One region of the Mesorhizobium sp. M1409 genome, then DNA from elsewhere that is predicted to be linked to it. Evidence: predicted binding sites of a transcription regulator. Region 1 holds the regulator's gene; each other region holds the start of a gene.

Region 1 (7,324 bases):
TCGTCGCTGATCCTGGCCATCATGGTGCTGCCCTTCATCACCTCGATCACCAAGGACGTCTTCGACACGGTGCCGCCGGTGCTGAAGGAATCCGCCTACGGCATCGGCTGCACGACCTGGGAAGTGACCCGCCGCGTCGTCATTCCCTACACAAGGATCGGTATCATGGGCGGCGTCATGCTCGGCCTTGGCCGCGCGCTGGGCGAAACCATGGCGGTGACCTTCGTCATCGGCAACGCGCACCGCATCTCGACCTCGCTGTTCGCGCCGGCAACGACGATCTCCGCGACCATCGCCAATGAATTCACCGAAGCCGTCGGCGACCTCTACACGTCTTCGCTGGTGGCGCTCGGCCTGATCCTGTTCGTCATCACCTTCCTGATCCTTGCCATCGCCCGCTACATGCTGATGCGCATCGACGCCCGCACCGGAGCCTGACCGATGTCGACAGCCACATCGCTTCACCAGAGCCGCAAGAGGAAGAATGCCGTGATGATGACGCTGTGCGTCACCGCGGCGGGCATCGGACTTGCCTGGCTGGCGCTCATCCTCGGCGCGCTGGTCTACAAGGGCGCCGCCGGCCTGTCCCTTGACGTCTTCACGCAGATGACGCCGCCTCCCGGCGACGCCGGCGGCCTGCTCAACGCCATTTACGGCAGCGTGGTCATGACGATCATCGCCGTCATCGTCGGCACGCCAATCGGTGTGCTGGCCGGCACGTACATGGCCGAATACGGTCGCTTTTCCAAGCTGACCACCGTGGTGCGCTTCATCAACGACATCCTGCTGTCGGCGCCGTCGATCATCATCGGCCTGTTCGTCTACGAATTGATGGTGCGGCCGATGGGGCATTTCTCGGCAATCGCCGGTGCTGTCGCGCTCGCCATCCTCGTCATTCCGGTTGTGGTGCGCACCACCGAAGACATGCTCAATTTGGTGCCGAACGCCTTGCGCGAAGCCGGCACCGCGATCGGCGCGCCGCGCTGGGTGGTCATCAAGTCGGTCGCCTACCGCGCCGCGCTTTCCGGCATTGTCACCGGCATATTGCTGTCGATCGCCCGTATCTCCGGCGAGACGGCACCACTGCTCTTCACGGCGCTCAACAACCAGTTCTGGTCGAGCAATCTCAACGCGCCGATGGCCAGCTTGCCTGTCACCATCTTCCAGTTCGCTCTCAGCCCTTACGAGGAATGGCAGCAACTGGCCTGGACCGGCGCACTTATCATCACATTGACGGTTCTCGCGCTCAGCATCGTTGCGCGCAGCCTGACCGGACGCAGAGAGGACAAATGAGCCAGATGTTGTCTCCAGACATGACGATCGCCGCCGAGGCCACCGCCAAGGCCAAGATCGAGGTCAAGAACCTCAACTTCTACTACGGCCAATCGAAGGCGCTGAAGGACATCACGCTGTCCTTGCCGGAGCGCAGCGTCACCGCCTTCATCGGGCCTTCGGGCTGCGGGAAGTCGACGCTGCTGCGCGTCTTCAACCGCATCTATGAGCTTTATCCCAGGCAGACGGCCGACGGTCAGGTGCTGCTCGACGGCCAGAACGTTCTTGACCGCTCGCAGGACCTCAACCTGCTGCGCACCAAGATCGGCATGGTGTTCCAGAAGCCGACGCCATTTCCGATGTCGATCTATGAAAACATCGCTTTCGGCATCAGGCTCTACGAGAAGCTGAGCAAATCCGAGATGGACGGCCGCGTCGAGCAGGCGCTGAAGCGCGCGGCACTCTGGACCGAGGTCAAGGACAAGCTCGACGCCAGCGGCCTCAGCCTCTCAGGCGGCCAGCAGCAGCGGCTCTGCATCGCCCGTACCGTGGCGGTGAAGCCGGAAGTCATCCTGCTCGACGAGCCCGCCTCGGCGCTCGATCCGCTGTCGACCGCCAAGATCGAGGAGCTGATCGACGAGTTGCAAGCCGACTACACGATCGTCATCGTCACCCACAACATGCAGCAGGCGGCGCGCGTGTCGAAGCAGACGGCCTTCATGTATCTGGGCGAGCTGGTCGAGTTCGACCGCACCGAGAAGATCTTCACGTCGCCCCGCGAGAAGCGCACGCAGGACTACATCACCGGCCGCTTCGGCTGAGCTCAGGCATACGAGGAACAGGATCATGAGCGAACACACAGTCGCTTCTTTCGACGAGGATCTCGGTCAGATCAGCAAGCTCATCAGCGACATGGGCGATCTCGCCAGCTCGATGGTCGGCGGTGCGACCAAGGCGCTGTTGAATTCCGACAACGCCTTGGCACAGCGCGTCGTCTCCGACGACGCGATCATGGACGCGCGCCAGCGGGAGCTCGACGACCGCGCCATCACGCTGATCGCCAAGCGGCAGCCGATGGCCGACGATCTGCGCCATGTCGTCGGTTCGATCCGCATGGCCGGCGATCTCGAACGCATCGGCGACCTTGCCAAGAACATCGCCAAGCGCGTCGGCACTGTCGGCCTCAGCGTTACGCCGCGCGACCTTTCGCACTCGATCGATGGAATGGCACAACTGGTGCTGATCCAGGTGCAGGGCGTCATCGAGGAATATGCGGCGCGTGACGCCGCCGCGCTGGCGAAACTGCGTGCCGACGACGAACGCATCGACGTCAAATACACCTCCGTGTTCCGCGAACTTCTCACCTATATGATGGAAGACCCGCGCAACATCACCGCGTGCACGCATCTTTTGTTCTGCGCCAAGAATCTCGAGCGCATCGGCGACCACGTCACCAACATCGCGGAAAATGCCTATTATGTTTTGACCGGCACGCAGCTGCCGGCCAATCGTCCGAAGCAGGACGAGACGACAATGTCCGCGCCGGCGGCATGACGACAGGGGTGACCAGCCGATGATCGCGCCACGCATCATGGTGGTGGAGGACGAGGAGCCGCTAGGCGTGCTGCTCCGTTATAATCTGGAGTCCGAGGGCTATCAGGTCGAGGTGGTGACGCGCGGCGACGAGGCCGAGATCCGGCTGCAGGAGAACGTGCCTGACCTTCTGGTGCTCGACTGGATGGTGCCGGCGGTTTCCGGCATCGAACTCTGCCGACGCCTGCGAATGCGCCCCGAGACCGAGCGGCTGCCGATCATCATGCTGACCGCGCGCGGCGAGGAGAGCGACCGCGTGCGCGGCCTCTCGACCGGCGCCGACGACTATCTGGTCAAGCCTTTCTCGACGCCGGAGTTCATGGCCAGGGTCAAGGCGCTGCTGCGCCGTGCCAAGCCGGAAGTGCTGTCCAGCGTGCTGAAGGTCGGCGACATCGTGCTCGATCGAGAATCGCATCGGGTCTATCGCAAGAAGAGCGAGATCCGGCTCGGGCCGACCGAATTCCGCCTGCTCGAATTCATGATGCGCCATCCCGGCCGCGTGTTCTCGCGCAGCCAGCTGCTCGACAATGTCTGGGGTGAGACGATCTACATCGACGAACGCACGGTGGACGTGCATGTCGGCCGGCTGCGCAAGGCGGTCAACAACGGCCGCATGCCCGACGTCATCCGCACCATTCGAGGTGCAGGCTACGCGATCAGGGAAGATTAATTCCCATCCCATCCCGATAAATCGGAACCCAGGTTCAAGCTCGGTCAGCAGGCGGTCGCCAACGGCCGCGAAGGGTGGAATGTTGCATTCGTCTCATCGGTGGAGAACGAGCATGTGGCGCCCAGGAGCGGTCATCCCATCAGTTTTCGAATGACCGCATTTGGGCCAAGGCGACAGGCGGCTTCTGGCATCCAAAAAGCGATGGCGGACATTCAAGCAGGCGGGATTGAAATCTTTAACCGACCCTTCGCGGTCGTTGCCCGGTCGCAGCGAAACGTCCGCAGCGGAGTGAGCCATGCTGGAATTGATTGTGCGTGGCTAACTGGTCGGTCACTTCACAACTCGATTGCTCTGCGATCTCTCAAACTGCTGTTGTGTCCGGCTGGCCGCGGGAAGAACGGTTCGCGATTAGTCGGTCATAATCGCCATTTTGCCCGTAAAACTCTGCCCTCCAAATCGTGCTCCTTCTAGCGAGGATTGAACTAATGCATTTATCTATATCCGTCAAAGCACGCGACTTTCACATAAATATAGAATTTTATTAAAATTATATTTTTGACGGAGGACGGATTCCTTCTCTTTATTCAGTGTATGTGCGCCGAATGGTCAATATTATCTCGGATCGGATGACGATTCCCTGGAACTATTTCATCCGTTGCAACGTTGCTTGGGAAGCAGTCGCTGGGACTCGTATCGAATGATTTCACCAGGTCGGATACCATGAGGAAGGATTTCTGATGAGCACCGTCGTAAACGCCAAAGGCATCCCTCTTCCCTACACCGGCGCTTCCACTCATTGGTTCTCGGCCACTGGGTCTGGACCGGAACTGCATGGCACCTCCGGCAACGACTCCTTCTGGGGAGACACCGGCGTCAAGGTCACGATCTACGGTGGCGCCGGCGACGACTACTATCACCTCTATTCCACCAACAATAAGGTGGTCGAGGATCCTGGGGCAGGAATCGACACGATCGACACATGGATGAGCTACAAGCTCCCCGACAATTTCGAGAACCTCGTCGTTACCGGCGCCAATCGATATGCGTTCGGAAATGCGTTGGACAACATCATCAAGGGCGGGTCGGGTCATCAGACGCTGGATGGCGGCAAGGGCGACGATGTCCTGATCGGCGGAGACGGCGCCGACACTTTCGCCATCTCTAAAGGAAATGGAAGTGATCTTATCTTCGATTTCGGTGCGACTGATACGGTCCGCCTTAACGGCTATGACTTCACTTCGTTCGATGCCGTCCGTTCACAGATGGTTCAGGTGGAATCAAACGTGATGCTGAACCTCGGATCCGACGAGATCCTGGTGTTCAAGAATACGACCATCGACAAGTTGCAGCCCACCCAGTTCGAGCTGCCGATAGACAAGTCCGGAATGACGCTGTCCTTCTCCGACGAATTTAACACGCTGAGCCTTCGGAACGGACAGGACGGCACCTGGAATTCCAATTTCTGGTGGGGAGCGCCGAACGGCAGCACATTGAGCAGCAATGGCGAGTTGCAATGGTATGTCGACGCCAATTATGGCCCGACGAGTTCCGTCCACCCGTTCAGCGTTGAAAACGGCGTCCTCACCATCACCGCGGCGCAGGCGCCGGAGGACATCAAGCCTCTGATCAACAATTACGAATACACCTCGGGGATCCTGACGACGCACGACACCTTCGCGCAAGCCTATGGCTATTTCGAAATGCGGGCGGACCTGCCCGAAACAGCCGGAGCATGGCCGGCCTTCTGGCTGCTTCCGGAAGACGGATCGTGGCCGCCGGAGCTGGACGTTGTCGAAACGCGCGGCCAGGACCTGAACACGCTCTACATGACGGCGCATACCAATGAGACGGGAGCGCACACGAAGGTTTCGTCCACGGTGAACGTTGCGGACACCGACGGTTTCCACACCTATGGCCTGCTCTGGACGAAGGATGAGCTTGTCTGGACCTACGATGGTGTAAAGGTCGCCCAAGCGGCAACGCCGTCCGACATGCACGACCCCATGTACATATTGGCAAATCTCGCGGTGGGCGGCATTGCCGGCCAGCCTCCTGACCATCTGGCGACGCCGGCGGAGATGAAAATCGACTACATCCGCGCCTATACGCTGGACGACCTGCAGCACCACCCCTTGGACATCGCGGCCGACCATTCGGTCTAAGCGACGCCCTCACGTTGGGGCCATGAGCCGTTGGGAGCGCGGGAATGATTGCACAGTCTGGTCTGCGGGCAGTCTTGAGGCGCGCCATCGTAGATGTCGGTGTTTTCTCGTTCCTCATCAACATCCTGCTATTGGTGATCCCCCTCTATCTCTTGCAGGTCTATGACCGCGTCCTGCTGTCCTCCAGCGTCGAGACGCTTCTCTACCTCTCTGCTATCGCGGTTCTCGCGCTCGCCTTTCTCGGTCTCCTCGATACGATCCGCTCCGTCTACACGCAGCGCGTTGCAGCCACGGTCGACAACAGATTGGGCGCGAGGACATTCGCCGTCTCGCTTGAGGCTAAGTACGCCGGCGGCGCAGCTCTGTCTCCACTGCGCGACCTTGCCTCGGTATGCGCCTTCATCAGGTCACGCGGCGCGGCGGTCTTGTTCGACCTGCCGTTCGCTCCGTTCTTCCTCGCCCTGCTGTACCTCATCCATCCTTTTCTATTTTGGCTTACGCTGACAGGAGTTGCGCTGTTGCTTGCGCTGGTCGTGGCAAATCAGCTTGCCGTCGGCAGGAACGACGCTTTGTCCGCGGAACGTTCGGCTGTCGCCAGCCTGTCGGAGCAGGCCTTTGCCCGCAGCGCGGAGACGCTGCTCGCCATGGGCATGGTCCAAAACGCCGCGCGCGTCTGGGGTAGGCACGTGGCGGAGGCGCTAATTCTTCATGACCGTTCGTCCATGGCCAACGCGATTTTCAGCGGAACGTCGCGAGCCGTACGCATGATGCTTCAGCTGGCGATACTGGGTGTCGGAGCATGGCTCGTGCTGCAAGGGAAGATGACGGCCGGGATGATCTTCGCGTCTTCCCTGGTGTCGTCCCGCGCGCTGCAGCCGCTCGACCAACTGATCGGTTCATGGCGCCAGATCGTCGACGCCAGACGATCGTGGAAGCGGTTGGACAAGGCGCTTTCCGCCCATTCGGCACAAACGCAAAAACTGATACTGCCGGATCCGTCGGGCGAAATCGTCGTGCAGGACCTGATCTTTGTCGCGCCGAACGCCACGCCCGGCACCGAACCCATCATCAAGAGACTGAACTTCCACATCGGCGCCGGCGAAGCGGTTGCGATAATAGGTCCAAGCGGAGCCGGCAAGTCCACCCTGGCGAGATTGCTTGTCGGTGCGATCCAAGCGACCAGCGGCTGCGTCAGGATCAACGGCGCTGACCTCAGAACCTGGAACGAGAAGCAGCTTGGCCGTCATATCGGATATCTCGCTCAGGAGGTGGAACTCTTTCCCGGATCGATCGCGGAAAATGTCGCCCGCTTTGAACCCGATGCAAGTGACACCTCGATCGTCGAAGCGGCAAAGAATGCCCAGGCGCATGAGCTGATATTGGAGCAGCGAGACGGCTATCAGACCAGAATAGGTCCGTCGGACAGAACACTGTCGGGCGGCGTACGCCAAAGGATCGGGCTGGCGCGCGCCTTCTACGGCAATCCGCGTATTCTGGTTCTGGACGAGCCCAGTACCCATCTCGATGGCAGCGGCGAAGCGGCGCTTGAAGGGGCGCTTGCCGCGGCGAAAGCGGCGGGCGTTACGACAATCCTGATAACGCACCGTCCCTCGATCGCCGCGGCTTG
Region 2 (7,324 bases), on a different contig from region 1:
AGACCTTCGTGACATCGGCAGCCTTGCTGTCCGCGGTTTTCCTGTTGGCGGGTTGCGGGCATGGGCTGATCAACCGGCTGATCTAATCTCCAGTCTCGCTGTCGCCGTTCGGGCGCTGCCCGCGCCATCGCTGCCACGCTCGGGCAGTGAGCCAGCACAGCATCGCCCAGATGAAGCCGGCGCACCAGCCGGCCAGCACATCCGACGGCCAGTGCACACCAAGGTAGATGCGGCTGATGCCGACCAGCAGCGTCGTCAGCACCGCCAGCGACAGCACATAGATCTTCGTCGTTCGCCCGGGTAGGAAGCGCGCGGCCAGCGCGCCGAGCGTCAGATAGGTCACCGCCGACAGCATGGCGTGGCCGCTCGGAAAAGACAGCGTTGTTTCGTTGACGAGATGCGAGACGAGTTCGGGGCGCGGCCGATCGATCCCGGCTTTCAGGAGGCTCGACAGGACCTGACCACCGGCCACCGCCACGAAGATAAAAAGGGCGGTCGCCGGCCTGCGGATAAGCAAGAGATAAAGGATTACCGCCGTTACGATCAGCACCAGCACGCTGCCGCTGCCCAAGCTGGTGATATCGCGCATCGCCCCTTCCAGCCAGGGCGGGCCGATCGGGCTGTCGGGCTGACCCGCCTTGCGGAAGGCGAGCATGATTTCGGTGTCGAAAGCGTGCGGCGTGGTGGCCCGCGCCACCTCCATCAACTCCTCGAAGCCCCACAGGCCGGCGGCGATGGCAAGGCCGGCCAGCAGCACCGGGAATTCGATCCGGTTAAGCAGTGTGTTCGCGGCGTTCTTCATCGGCAACTCGCCTGTTACAACCGACCTTGCAGATAGGGCCCGAGCGTGATCAGCGCCACCGCGGCGATTGCCAGCATGATGCCGGTCGCCTGCAACGCGTTGACGCGCTCGCCGAAGAAGACGAGTGCCACGGCATTCACCGAGACCAGCTGGATGACCGCCGACAGGCTGAACGACACCGACATGCCGAATTCGCGGATCAGCCGCAGCATGATCAGATTGCCCAAGGAATAGAGCGCCAGCGTCAGCAGGATCTTGCCAAGGCTCGGCGCCAGGCCCCATTGCTTGGCCGCGGTGGCCGCCAGCAGGAAAATGACAGTCGAAAAGCCGAGCTGCAGCAATCCCGAAAAACTCAACGTTTCATCCTCTCTCGAACGGCTTCCGCCGCGTGTGTCGCGGACGTTGTTTCCGAAGCGCGCCGGGACGTCAAGCGACCCCGACCAAACGTAAGGTCTTGGCAACGGCAAGACGGAAGCTCAATGTGCTGAAATCGCCCAACCTATCGATTGAAGGGCGGTCAGGGGATCATGATTCGTATTTTTCAAAACTTGGCGCGGCGCTGGAGCGAGCTTTCCCTTGCTCTGCAATTCGTCGTTGCCGGCGGCTTTGGCCTGCTCGCGGTCATGCTGGTGGTGGGCGCCTGGGTGACGGGTCAGATCCGGGATGGCGTCATCCGCAATTCGGCCGCCACGACGGCGCTGTATGTCGACAGCGTGATCGCGCCCCTGCTTCCCGATTTGCGCAAGCAGCATGAGCTCAGCGACTCCGTCAAGCAGGCGCTCGACGAGACGCTTGGCCAGGGCGCGCTCGGCAAGCGCCTCGTATCGTTCAAGCTCTGGACCCGCGACGGCACGATTCTCTATGCGAAGGAGACGGCGCAGATCGGCCGCCGCTTCGATCCGAGCGACAACCTGCGTTCCGCCTTCGGGGGCAGTGTCGTCGCCGAATTCAATACGTTCGATGACGATGAAGGTGAGGAGAGGGCTTCCGGCCTGCCATTGCTGGAGATCTACAATCCCGTGCGCGAGCCGTGGTCCGGCGAGGTGGTGGCCGTCACCGAATTCTATGAGATCGCCGACGACTTCAAAGCCACGCTGGCTTCCGCTCTGTGGTCAAGCTGGCTGGTCGTGGCCGGCGCGACGCTGGCGGCCTTCCTGCTCCTGTCGGGCATCGTCCTGCGCGGCAGCCGCACCATCGACGATCAGCGCGGGGCGCTGCGCCGCCAGGTGTCGGAGCTGCAGGGTCTGGTGACGCAGAACAGCGCCTTGCGACTGCGCGTGCAGAGGGCGTCCCGTCGCGCCACCGCGCTCAACGAAAGATATTTGCGACGCATCGGCGCCGATCTCCATGACGGTCCGGCGCAACTCGTGGCGCTGGCGGCGCTGCGCATGGACAGTCCGGTGTTTTCCGGCGATGGCCATTCGGGTGAAAGCCGCTCGACCGAGGTCGCGATGATCCGCAAGACACTGGAGGATGCGCTGCGCGAAATACGCGGTATCTGCACCGGCCTGGTCCTGCCGCAGATCGAGACGGCTGCCGCAAGCGACATTCTTCGGCTGGCCGTCAACGAACACCAGCTGCGGACGGGAACGTCCGTAACCCTCACGCTGGCCGGGCAGTTGCCAGAACCTGGCGCCTCGGAGAAGATCAGCATCTATCGGTTCGTGCAGGAAGGGCTGAACAACGCCTATCGCCACGCGCGAGGCAAGGATCAGGCGGTGAGTGCCGGGATGAAGGGTGGCAGGCTTTTCGTTGAAGTATCGGATGCCGGGCCAGGCTTCGATCCCGCACGGGACGAGGGCCTCGGGCTCGCCGGTCTCAGAGAGCGGGTCGAAAGCATTGGCGGCCAGTTTGAAACCTTGACCGGGCCGCACGGCACGCGATTGGTAATCCGTCTATCGGTCGAGGAGCAAGCATGACTGGCGCCATTCGCATCGCCATTATCGACGATCATCCCCTCTTTCGCGAAGGTGTGACGCGCAGCCTGTCGGAGATCGGAGGCTTCGAGGTGGCTGGCGAGGGTGCCACGGCGCAGGATGCCGAACGCATCGCCGCGACGGTTCGGCCCGACATATTGCTGCTCGACATTTCAATGCCGGGCGGCGGTCTGGCCGCGGTCGCAAGCATCCTCGCCGGCCATCCCGCCCAAAAGATCGTCATGCTGACCGTTTCGGAGGCCAATGCCGATGTGACCATGGCCCTGAACGCAGGGGTGTGCGGCTATGTCCTCAAAGGTATCGGATCGCGCGCGCTTGCCGACATCCTGCGCAATGTGGCGGCCGGCGAAAGCTATCTTTCGCCGACGCTGTCGGCCCGACTGCTTTCGGATCTCCAGTCCCAGCAGCCGACCAACGGCATAGCGGACCGGCTGCGGCAACTCACCGAGCGGCAGACGGAAATCCTGCGGCTGGTGGCGGAGGGGCTGAGCAACAAGGAAGTCGCCTTGCGGCTGGAACTTCAGGAGAAGACCGTCAAGCATCACATGACCGGCGTGCTGTCGAAACTCAATGTGCGAAACCGCACCGAAGCAGCTTTGATGATGCGTGAGGCGCGCGACCGCGACAGGAACCAGTCTTAAGCCGCAAAACGAGGTCACCTCCGCCGGGGGCGGCGGAGGTGACATGCGAAGCCGGCCGTTGCCTGTTGGCTAGCTTCACAAGGTCTTGAGACGGCTGACATCGGCCGGCGTGGCCCGGCGGTCGATGATCGTGCGACCGAATGCATCCTCCATCCTGAAACGACCATTCTCGATCTTTTCCGTTATGCCGTCGGGATGCCGGACTGTGATCCTGTTGCCTGTCACGTCGACCTCTTTGACATGGCTCGCGCTATTGTCGTTCTTACCTCTGTTGGCTCCCGACTGGCCGGCATTGCCACTGTTGCCATTCCCGCTGCTGCTGTTGCCGCCATTGCCGCCACCGCTGTTGCCGCCGTTTCCACCGCCGCTGTTGCCACCGCCATTGCCACCCTTTTCTGCCTGTGCGCTGGCGGCGTAAATCCCGGGAACGGAGCCGTCGAAGGCAATCTGATAGGGAGCGATGGTCAACGCCAGCGCAGCCGCGGATTTGAGCGCAAGCCGGCAACAACGGGTCGTGAGCGATCTGTGCATCCTGATCTCCGTCGATTGAGCCCGGCCCGCCCACTCTCAAACGCTGCAGTTGCAACCAACATCGCCGAAAGACGTGGTGCCCGGAAGCGACCTCCGACCGTTGCGGTTGTCTCCTAGGACTTTTGGAAGCGCAAGGTTGGACTAAAGTCCTACACATGTGCTAATAGGTGCCGTATGAACGGCGGCGCGACCGCCGATGGCCATCGGGAAACTGGCTTTCCCGATGCCTGGCGGCGGCAGACGCCGGACATCAAGTCACCTCCGCCGGGGGCGGCGGAGGTGACTTGTGAAGCCGGGCCGCTGCCTGCTGGCCTTGCCTCACAATGCCTGGAGGCGACTGAAATCGCGCGCCGTCGCCGGACGTTCGATGATCGTGCGGCCGAGGGCATCCTTCATCTCGAAACGATCATTCTCGATCTCTTCCGTGGTGCCATCGGGATGCTCGACCTTGATCTTGTCGCCGTCCACCTCGACCTTGTCGCCAGTGGCCGCATTGACATGATGACCGGCTCCGCCGTTGTCGGATCCGGAATTGTCGGTTCCGCCATGGTCGTTGCCGGCGCCATCGCCGCCGCCGCCGGGCCCGGAATTGCCGCTGTTTCCGCTGGCACTTCCACCGCTTCCACCACCGCTGCCATCATGTCCGCCATCCTTGGCATGCGCGGCCGCGGCAACGATGCCAGAAGCGGAGCCATGGAAGGCGGGTTGATAGGGGACGACGGCCAGCGCCAATGCCGATGTCGCTCTCAGAGTCAGCCGGCGATAGCGGGTGGGGATCGATCCGCGCATCCCGGTCCTCCTCTTCATCAGGCCGATGCCGAAATTGGCAAGCGGCCGACCATTGCCGGCATAGCGGCTTTGGCATAGGGGGCCTACGACCGATGCCGCGCCAACAGGGACCTTTGCTTGGCCTGATCGGGGACCTTGGTCCCCACATTGCGCCGTTGCGAAAGGGGTCGGCTGCCGAGATCGTGGAACGCGGTTGAAAGCGGCCTGAGCTGTCACGAAAATGTGATCGACCGGATATAAGGGGTTAAACAGGCAACACGCTCCAGCCATCCCCCAAAGCCAGAGGCAAGCCCCAAATGACCGAACATCGCTCCCCCGACGCCCGATTCCGCACCAGCCTGCTCGAGGAAAACGACGGCCCGGCCACCAACCTCACCGACAACCGCACCATGGGCGAGGTCATCGCCGCGCGGTTCTCGCGCCGTGGCTTCCTCAAGGGCTCGCTGGCCGTCTCGGCCATCGCCGCCACCGTCAGCCCACTGGCGCTTATCAGCGCCGACGAAGCCCGGGCTGCGGAAGGCTCGGCCTTCGCGTTCGACGAGTTGGAGGCCGGCATCGACGACAAGCACCATGTCGCGCCCGGCTACGACGCCGATGTGCTGTTGCGCTGGGGCGATCCGCTGTTTGCCGATTCGCCGGAGTTCGACCCGGCGAAACAGTCGGCGCAGGCTCAGGCGAAGCAGTTCGGCTACAACAACGACTATGTCGGCTACATCGCCATCGACGGTTCGGCCGAACATGGCCTGCTGGTCGTCAACCACGAATACACCAACCCGCATCTCATGTTCCCGGGCATCGTCAAGATCGTCGAAAAGGATGGCAAGAAGTCGGCCGAAGTCGCACCGCTCTCGAAGGAGCAGGTCGATGTCGAGATGGCTGCCCATGGCGGCACCATCGTCGAGATCCGCAAGGTCTCGGGCAAATGGCAGGTGGTGCGCGACGGAAAGCTCAACCGCCGCATCACCTCCAACACCGAAATGGCGTTGTCCGGTCCGGTCGCCGGCCACGACCGCGTCAAGACCAATGCCGACCCGTCCGGCGCCAAGGTTTTCGGCACGCTCAACAATTGCGCCGGCGGCGTCACGCCCTGGGGCAGCTATGTGATGGCCGAGGAGAACATCCACGGCTATTTCTCCGGCGACCTGCCGGAGGGCCACAAGGAGGCCGCCAACTACAAGCGCCTGGGCATTCCCGAAGGCGCGTATGAATGGGCCGCGCATTACGATCGTTTCGACCTCGCCAAGGAGCCCAATGAGGCCAACCGCTTCGGATGGATCGTCGAGGTCGATGTCAACGACCCGACCTCGACGCCGAGGAAGCGCACCGCCATGGGCCGCTTCAAGCACGAGGGCGCCGAATCGATCGTCGCCAAGGACGGCCGCGTCGTCTTCTATCTCGGCGACGACGAGCGCTTCGATTATGTCTACAAATTCGTCACCAAGGCGGCGTTCAATCCGAACGACCATGCCGCCAACAAGGACCTTCTCGACGACGGCACGCTGCATGTCGCGAAGTTCGCCGACGACGGTTCGGTCGAATGGCTGCCGATCGTCTTCGGCCAGGGGCCGCTGACGACCGAAAACGGCTTTGCCAGCCAGGCCGACGTGCTGATCGAAACACGCCGCGCCGCCGACCTGCTCGGCGCCACCAAGATGGACCGCCCCGAAGACATCCAGCCCAATGCCGTCAACGGCAAGGTCTATGTCATGCTGACCAACAATTCGAAGCGCAAGGCAGACCAGGTCGATGCCGCCAACCCGCGCGCCGAAAACGCCTTCGGCCACATCATCGAAATATCGGAGGATGGCGGCGATTTCGCCGCTGCCAAGGGCAAGTGGGAAGTGCTGCTGAAATGCGGCGATCCCACCGTGGCCGATGTCGGCGCCACCTTCTCGACGGCGACGACGGCCAATGGCTGGTTCGGCATGCCCGACAATTGCGCGGTCGATTCGGCCGGTCGCCTGTGGGTGGCCACCGACGGCCAGGGCCCGAAAGCCACCGGCCGCACCGACGGCCTGTGGGCGGTGGACACCGAAGGGTCGGCGCGGGCGACCTCGAAACTGTTCTTCCGCGTGCCGATCGGCGCCGAAATGTGCGGTCCGCTGTTCGCACCGGACGATCAGACCGCCTTCGTCGCCGTCCAGCATCCGGGCGATGGCGGCGAGGACTGGGAGCCGTTCGGCCGCCCATCCTACTACGAGGACCTGTCGACGCGCTGGCCCGACTTCAAGCCCGACATGCCGGTGCGGCCGGCGGTGGTCGCCATCACCAAACAGGGTGGCGGCAAGATCGCGGTCTGATATCAGGCACTCGTTTGCAACTGGTGCTCACCCTGCTCGCGGAGGGACTTGCTAATGGAGGTCGTGGGTTCCGGCGGCTCGAGCCGAAATCAGCGTGAGGCACCGGACGAGGCGCCAGCGGAACCTGCGATCCGTTTGGCGATCGCCTTGGCCAGGATGCCGGCATTGGCGAAACAGCCGCGAATGCTTGGCCGCATGCCGGTGAACCACAGGCCGGGGAATTTCGGATCGGATTGGCCGCCATTGAAGAGCGGAACGCCCTTGCCGTCGAGCACGCCGAGCTTGCCGACCATGGGCTCCAGCCCGGTGCGATAGCCTGTCGCC
Region 3 (7,324 bases), on a different contig from region 1:
GCATCTGGATGTAGGTCCATAGCTGCGCGGCGATGCCGTAGGCGGCGGCGACTTGCGAACCGTAGGAATTGACCATGCCCATCACCGTCAGTGCTGCTGCCGAGATGACGATCATCTGCAACCCCATCGGCACGCCCTTGAAGACGACGATGCGCAGCAAGGAGGGGTCGGGCCGCAGCAAAGCGAGATCGGCGCCGGCCAGCCGCAGCGGATGCTTGCGCATATAGAGCACGATGAGGATGGCGATCACGCTCACGGTCTGGCCGATCAGCGTGGACGTAGCGGAGCCGGCGATGCCGAGTTCGGGAAACGGCCCGATGCCGCGGATGAGCAGCGGGTTGAGGACGATGTCGAGGACGACGGCCAGCGCCATGAAGAAGAAGGGCGTGCGTGAATCGCCGGCACCGCGCAGCACGGTCATGACGAAGGACAGAAGGTTCATCATCGGCACGGCGATGAAGATGATGCGCAGGTAGGAGCGGGCCAGCGGCAGGGCGTCGGCCGGCGTGCCCAGCGCGCCCAGGATGGCGTCGACCCAGATCCAGCCGCAGACCGCGAACACCACCGAGACGAGGAAGAAGAAGGTGGCGCTTGTGCCGACGATGCGGCGCGCCTCCGGCAGGTCGCGGGCTCCGACCGACTGGGCCACCAGGATGGTCGCCGCCATGCCGATGCCGAACACCGTGCCGAGGATCAGGAACAGGACGAGGTTGGCGTTGGAGGTGGCGGTCAGTGCCGATTCGCCGAGGAAACGGCCAACCCAGACCGCGTTGATCGACCCGTTGAGCGACTGCAGCACGTTGGAGCCGAGCACCGGCAGTGCGAACAGCAGAAGCGTGCGCGGAATCGGCCCGCTGGTCAGGTCGCCGGTGCGGCGGCGCGAGGGCATTTTTTCGTCCATGGCTGGCAACTCGGCGAAGGTTTGTCTCAAGTCCGGTCCACGATGATCGCCGATTCCACGGGACAGGTCTGCCTTGATCTAATCATGTTCTCAAAACTTCAGGAATGGGATATTGATCCTTGATGCGTGGGGCCGCATTCCTACTAGATCTTGGATAGACCGGGGGGTTCATGTCCGATATTCCGCTGTTTTCCGAGCGCCTGAGCCGGCGCGCGTTTCTCGGTGCATCCGCCTTGGGCGCGGCCTCGATTGCGCTTTCGGCGTGCACCACGACGGACGTGGCGCCGCCGCCGGTGGCGGCACCCCCAAGCGATCCGGCTTTCGGCGATGCCGCAAGCATGTATGCGGCGCGCACCGACGAGGGCTATCAATTGCCGGCAATCCCGGTGGCCAAGCTCGATCCGAAATTCGTGCGCCAGATCGTGTCCGACCCGACCGGAGAGAAACCCGGCACGATCGTCGTCGATACGTCCGAGCACTTCCTCTATCTGGTGGGCGATGGCGGCAAGGCTATCCGCTACGGCGTCAGCCTCGGCAAGGCCGGTTTCGGATGGACCGGCAGCGCGGTGGTTCAGGCGAGGAAGAAATGGCCGGTCTGGACACCGCCGCCGGAAATGATCCAGCGCCGGCCGGAACTGGCGAAATACAAGGACGGCATGCCGCCCGGCCCGCAGAGCCCGCTTGGCGCCCGCGCGCTGTATCTCTTCCGCGACGGCAAGGACACGATGTACCGGCTGCACGGCACGTCGGAGTGGGATTCCATCGGCAAGAACGCATCGTCGGGCTGTGTGCGCTTCATGAACCAGGACATCATCGACCTCTACAGCCGGGTCAACGGCGTCGCGCCGGTCTTCGTGCGCCCCAATCTGTCGGCCGCCGGCAAGATCACCGCCGTGTCGAACAGGACTGCCGAGCCGATCGATGCCGGCGTGCCAAGGGATGCGGAGATGCTGAACTAAGCCTTCACGATCTGCTCAGGCGGACGCGCTCGGCGCGCCCGCCTGGGCAGTGGTCGTTACTTCTTGGCCAGGCCCGGCAGCGTGACCTGGTAGACCAGGAACATGGTGTCGACATCGGCGCCGTCGTCGGCCTTGTAGGGCGCGCCGACCTGGAAGCCGTCCTGGGCGAGGAAGTCGTTATCGTTGGCGACGAACAGGAAATAGTCGTCGGGCAGCTTCGGATCGAGCACGCTGGCGAGCGACATCGCCTCCCACTTCTCCGACAGGTTGTTCCTGTCGTTCGGCGCGCCGTTGTGCAGGCCGAAGCGGCCGAGCTCGGCATTGTCGTTGATGTCGATGAACGGCGTCAGCTTGGCCGGCGTCACCGATGGGTCGAGCACGCCCTTGGGCGCCAGCGGCTTGCCGGCGGCATCGAACGCGCCGCCGGCGATGTCCGTCGCGGCCGAGACGTCGACGACGAAGATCTGGCGCACCAGCGAGGTGTCGCCCTTCACGCCCTGGCCGTTGCCGCTGTCGCGCGCCAGCATCAGGAACGTCTGATCCGACAACGCCACGATCTCGCTTTGCGCGGCGATCTTGGTCTTGCCCTTGGCATCCGTGAACACCGGCAGCGGCACGACATACTCATGCGCCAGCTTGAGATGGGCGCGGTCGGATGCGTCATAGACCAGCGCCCTGGTGTTCTGGCGCGTCGCGGGCGAATCGCCGCCATCCTGCCTGGGTGCCGACTGCAGCACGGCGATCAGGAACTTGCCGTCGGGCGTCATCGCCATGCCTTCGAGGCCCTGGTTGTTCTGGCGGCCGCTATCGGGATCCTTCGGATCGGGCTCGGCGGCACCCGGGCCGGGATTGTCCGAGGCGAAGTTCGGCGCGCCGCGGCGCATCGGCACCAGCGCCGCCGGCGGCTGGGTCGCCGACAACAGATGTCCGTCGGCGGAGAAGCGGTAGATGTTGGGGCCGTATTCGTCGGAGATGAACATGGTGCCGTCGGGCAGGCGCGCGATCGCCTCGTTGTCGAGCGCCAGCTTGCCGTTGGCTTCGGGCAGGATCGGCATGTCGCCGCTTGCCGCGCGCACGCCGTTGAGCGGATCGAGGCCGGTGGCATCGGCGCCCTTGTCGTCGGTGAGAAGCATGGTCTCGATAAGCGTCGCCGTGATGCCCGTCTGCTCCTGGCCGGCGGCGGGTGCCGCACCTGGTGTGACCGGGGTAAACTCGATGCCGATCGTGTTGAGGCGCGGCCGGTAGTCGGTGGTGCCGACGACATTGTAGCCTCGGTCCGGAAGCAGCCAGAGCGAACCCTTGTAGCCGCTCGCGTCATGCGTCCAGCTGGCGGTGTCGATCGACATGCCGGAGCCCGAGCCGAACGTCTCGCCGAACTTGTCACGCAGAGCGGCCGGGATGCGGCCGACGCCGACCAGTCCCTTGTTGACGAGGCCGCCGATCGTCGCGGTGCTGTCGGCGAGCGCCGGCGTCAAGGCGGTGAACAAGGCCAGCGCGATGCCGAGCGACGCGGTTCGGTACAGGTGTTTCATGGATAGTCCTCTTTGTGACAGATGTGCCGGAGCGGCCGCGGGACGAAAAGCTGAAGAGGTGCGACAACGATGATGCAGCTAGCACCTCCCGAAGCGCGGTCTACGGCGCGAACATGATGCTTGCGTGACAGCGCATGATGCATGCCAGGTTCGTGTTCGCGCGCGCGGCACACCGCAAATCGAGGACGGCTTCGAGATGCTGCAGCTGGCGCGCGGCTTGTCGCAGGAGGAGTTTCTGGCAGGCGCCCATTGTTACACCGTCATCAACACCAACTCGCCGCGCCGACATTCCGATGGCGCAAGGCATCATCGATTTTGCACATGCGGGCCAAGTCTCGGTGATCACGCCGTTCTGCCTGGCGGGCGCCATGGCGCCGATTACCGTTGCCGGCGCGCTGACGCTGCAGCATGCCGAAGCGCTGGCCGGGCTGACGCTGGCGCAGCTCGTGCGGCCCGGTGCGCCGGTCGTCTACGGCTCCTTCTCCTCCAATGTCGACATGAAGTCGGGTGCACCGGCATTCGGCACGCGAACGGCGGAGGGTGGAGCGGCGCCGGTGTCGTGAGACAGCGCCGCTACGGGCGTTTGATTTCTTGCTCCTGCCGAATTGCGGCCACGCCGCGGAACCAGCGGCGTCCCAAGACATTCAGGGTTACGGCCGGTGCCTTGTCGCATTTGCCAGCCATTGTGGGAGGACGACATGGGATTCGACCAGTATCACGAACCGCCCGAAGAATTGACGCAGGAGGTGCGGACCTTTGCCCGCATGATCACCTCGCTGATCGAGGAGGCGGAAGCGATCAGCTGGTACGAACAGCGCATGTCGGTGGAAAAAGACGCGCAAGCGCGGGCCATCATGAAGAACGCGCAAGGCGAGGAGTTCAAGCATTTCGGCATGGATCTCGAATTCCTGCTGCGCCAGAAGGAGGACTGGCGGGCGGAACTGAAGGAAATCCTGTTCACCACCGGTGACATCGTCAAGGCCGGCGAGAAGGGCGAGGAGAAGGTGGATTGAGCGTCTTTGCCGGCCTCGCCCACGATCAATCGCTGTCGCGCGCGATCAGCTCCAGCGGCCAGACCTCGCGCATGACCCGCGGACCTTCCGGGCCGGCGAAGGCCGGCATTGACGCCAGCAGCATTTCGGCGAGCCGCTGTCCCATCGGCTCCAGCGCCGGGCGGAAGGCGGTCAGCGCCGGCGAGAAGTAGCGGCAGAGCGGTGTGTCGACGATGACGGTCACCGCCATGTCGTGACCCGGCCTGATGCCCATCTCGGCCAGCGCCTTGCAGCCACCAAGCGCCATCGCGTCATTGTTGAAGATGATGGCGGTTGGCGGGTCTTTCGAGCGCATCACCCGCGGCGTCACCTCGTAGCCGCCGGCCTCGTTGATGAAGCCGGACGCAATCAACTCGGGGTCGACCTCGATGCCGTGCCGCCGCAGGGCCTTGCGGTAGCCGGCCAGGAACAGGTAGACGAAGTTGAGATCGAGCGACGGGCGGACGGCGGCGATGCGGCGGTGGCCGCGCGCGACGAGGCGGTCGACCGCATCGGCTCCGGCTTTTTCGAAATCGAGGTCGAGGGAAGGGTAGGACTTGGCCCCGGAACGGCTGCGCCCGAGCGTGGCGAACGGAAAACCGGTCTGGGTGAGATAGTCGATGCGCTCGTCCTCGCGCCGGGTCCAGGCCAGCAGCACCGCATCGGCGCGGCGCGTCTCGACGACACGGCGCAGCCGCTCCTGCTGGTAGTCGCCGGGCGCACCCATGACCACGATCAGGTCGAGTCCGCTTTCGGCGAGCCTGGCCTGCAGCCCGATCAGGAACGGAATGAAGAACGGCTCGCCATATTGCTGGTCGCCTGGATGCGGCTGCAGCATGAAGGCGATCGAATGGGTGGCGCCTTGCCTGAGACTGCGGCCGGACTGGTTCGGCGAATAGTTGAGCGTCCTGGCTGCCTCGAGCACGCGTTGGCGCGTGTCGGCATTGACATCGGCGCGGCCGTTGAGGGCGCGCGACACCGTGCCGATCGAAATGTTCAGGTGACGGGCAAGGTCGTGAATGCTGGATGCCAAGTGACTGTTCTCCCCCTTGCTTGGCTAGCACCGGCAGCCGCCCAGGCCAAGGCGACAAGACGATTTTCGCGAGCGGCCAATTGACATTCTACGCCTTCGGGTGTGTTCTCGTAAACGTTTACGGAAAACCGTTTACGGCCTTGCCGTGAATGCCGTGACGATCGGTCTGGAGGGACCGAGAGGGAGGAGTGCTGGATGATCAATGTCGTCCTGGTCGGCTGCGGAGCGATGAGCAAAGCCTGGCTCGATGCCGTGCGGCAGATCAACGGGCTTGCCATTGTCGGCCTTGTCGACCTCGACGCCGACAGGGCGCGGGCGAGGGCGCGCGAATACGACCTCACCAATGCCGTCATCGGCAGCGACCTCGACGCCGTGCTCGGCCAGACCCGGCCTGACGCGGTCTTCGATGTGGTGGTTCCCGCCGCCCGGCGCGAAGTCGCGCTTTCCGCTTTTGCCCATCATTGCCATCTCTTGACGGAAAAACCGCTCGCCGACAGTCCGGAGAATGCGCGGGCCATCGTCGAGGCGGCCCGCCAGGCCGGGCGTGTCCATGCCGTCGTCCAGAACCGTCGCTATGTCGCCAATGTCAGGCGCATCCGGAGATTTCTGGACTCCGGCGCCATCGGCGCGCCGACCAGCATCCACGCCGACTTCTTCGTCGCGCCGCATTTCGGCGGCTTTCGCGAAGAGATGGCGCATGTGCTGCTGCTCGACATGGCGATCCACACATTCGACGCCGCCCGCTACATGGTCGCCGGCGAGCCGGCCGGCGTCTATTGCCAGGAATGGGAGCCGGCCAATTCGTGGTACCGGCAGGGATCGTCGGCCAGCGCCGTCTTCGATCTCGGTGGGGGCAAGGTCTTCACCTATGCCGGTTCCTGGTGCGCCGACGGCTTCCGCACCAGCTGGGAGGGCAGCTGGCGCATCGTCGCCGAGCGCGGCAGCCTGGTCTGGGACGGCCACGACGGGCTGAAGGCAGAAGTGGTGGTGCCGGGCCGCGACGGCCTGATTGACAAGACCCAGCCGATCGAAGTGCCACCGCTCGATCCGGCCGATCGCATCGATGGCCATCTCGGCATTATCAGGGATTTCATCCGCGCCATCGAGACCGGCACCGAGCCGGAGACGCACGGCGCTGATAACATCAAGAGCCTGGCCATGGTTTTTGGCGCGATCGAAAGCGCCGAGACCGGCCGCCGGGTGACGATCGCAGAGGACGCACAATGACGCCAAACCCGCTTCTCGACATCCGGATCGGCACCATGGTGCGGGCCAATCTCGACGACCCGGCGGCCTACATCAAGGCGATCCTGCCGCTCGGCTTCGAGAGCATCCAGCCCTTCTTCTGGCAGACGCTGGGCGGCAAGGACCTGCCGCGGCTCGCCGGCCAGATCCGTGAGGCGATCGGCGATGCCGATGTCGCGGTGTCTTCGCTCGGCGTGTTCGGCAACCCGCTGGAGAGCGGCGATGTCGACCGCGGCGTGCTCCAGGCCTGGGAAACGGTGATCGACAATGCGCATCTGTTCGGCACCTCGATGGTCAGCGGCTTCACTGGGCGCCTGCGTGGCAAGCCGCTGACCGACAGCCTGCCGCGCTTCAAGGAGGTCTGGGGGCCGCTGGCCAGGCGCGCCGCCGACAAGGGCGTGCGCATCGCCTTCGAGAATTGCGCCATGGACGGCAACTGGGCTCTAGGAGACTGGAACATCGCCCACAATCCGGACGCCTGGGAGCTGATGTTCAACGAAGTGCCCGACGACAATCTGGGTCTCGAATGGGAGCCCTGCCACCAGCTCGTCTATTTGATCGATCCGATGCCGCAGATCCGCAAATGGGCGCCGCGCATCTTCCACGTCCACGGCAAGGACGCG

The links. Region 1 encodes PhoB, which activates phosphate uptake and scavenging genes when phosphate is short. Its sites were predicted from a motif close to TGTCATNNANCTGTCAT; they were not measured.
Region 2: NKG99_RS28545 (PhoX family protein) is a predicted target of PhoB. The motif match lies at 4,911-4,927, and genes of this name have one in related genera.
Region 3: NKG99_RS06110 (esterase-like activity of phytase family protein) is a predicted target of PhoB. The motif match lies at 3,506-3,522, and genes of this name have one in related genera.

Annotation. Positions count from the first base shown of each region.
Region 1 covers NZ_JAMYKV010000042.1:30,734-38,057, reverse strand. The annotation lists gene pstC (phosphate ABC transporter permease subunit PstC) at 1-438, shown strand, start outside; gene pstA (phosphate ABC transporter permease PstA) at 442-1,293, shown strand; gene pstB (phosphate ABC transporter ATP-binding protein PstB) at 1,290-2,093, shown strand; gene phoU (phosphate signaling complex protein PhoU) at 2,119-2,826, shown strand; gene phoB (phosphate regulon transcriptional regulator PhoB) at 2,846-3,535, shown strand; gene eglC (endo-1,3-1,4-beta-glycanase EglC) at 4,273-5,697, shown strand; gene NKG99_RS26350 (type I secretion system permease/ATPase) at 5,742-7,324, shown strand, end outside.
Region 2 covers NZ_JAMYKV010000049.1:39,458-46,781, forward strand. The annotation lists gene NKG99_RS28515 (phosphatase PAP2 family protein) at 83-802, opposite strand; gene NKG99_RS28520 (hypothetical protein) at 817-1,158, opposite strand; gene NKG99_RS28525 (sensor histidine kinase) at 1,330-2,721, shown strand; gene NKG99_RS28530 (LuxR C-terminal-related transcriptional regulator) at 2,718-3,380, shown strand; gene NKG99_RS28535 (hypothetical protein) at 3,456-3,848, opposite strand; gene NKG99_RS28540 (hypothetical protein) at 4,230-4,700, opposite strand; gene NKG99_RS28545 (PhoX family protein) at 4,997-7,000, shown strand; gene NKG99_RS28550 (flavin-containing monooxygenase) at 7,090-7,324, opposite strand, start outside.
Region 3 covers NZ_JAMYKV010000005.1:58,798-66,121, reverse strand. The annotation lists gene NKG99_RS06120 (MATE family efflux transporter) at 1-901, opposite strand, end outside; gene NKG99_RS06115 (L,D-transpeptidase) at 1,072-1,860, shown strand; gene NKG99_RS06110 (esterase-like activity of phytase family protein) at 1,917-3,392, opposite strand; partial or broken gene NKG99_RS06105 (trimethylamine methyltransferase family protein) at 3,553-3,919, shown strand; gene NKG99_RS06100 (ferritin family protein) at 4,091-4,405, shown strand; gene NKG99_RS06095 (LacI family DNA-binding transcriptional regulator) at 4,431-5,456, opposite strand; gene NKG99_RS06090 (Gfo/Idh/MocA family protein) at 5,652-6,683, shown strand; gene NKG99_RS06085 (sugar phosphate isomerase/epimerase family protein) at 6,680-7,324, shown strand, end outside.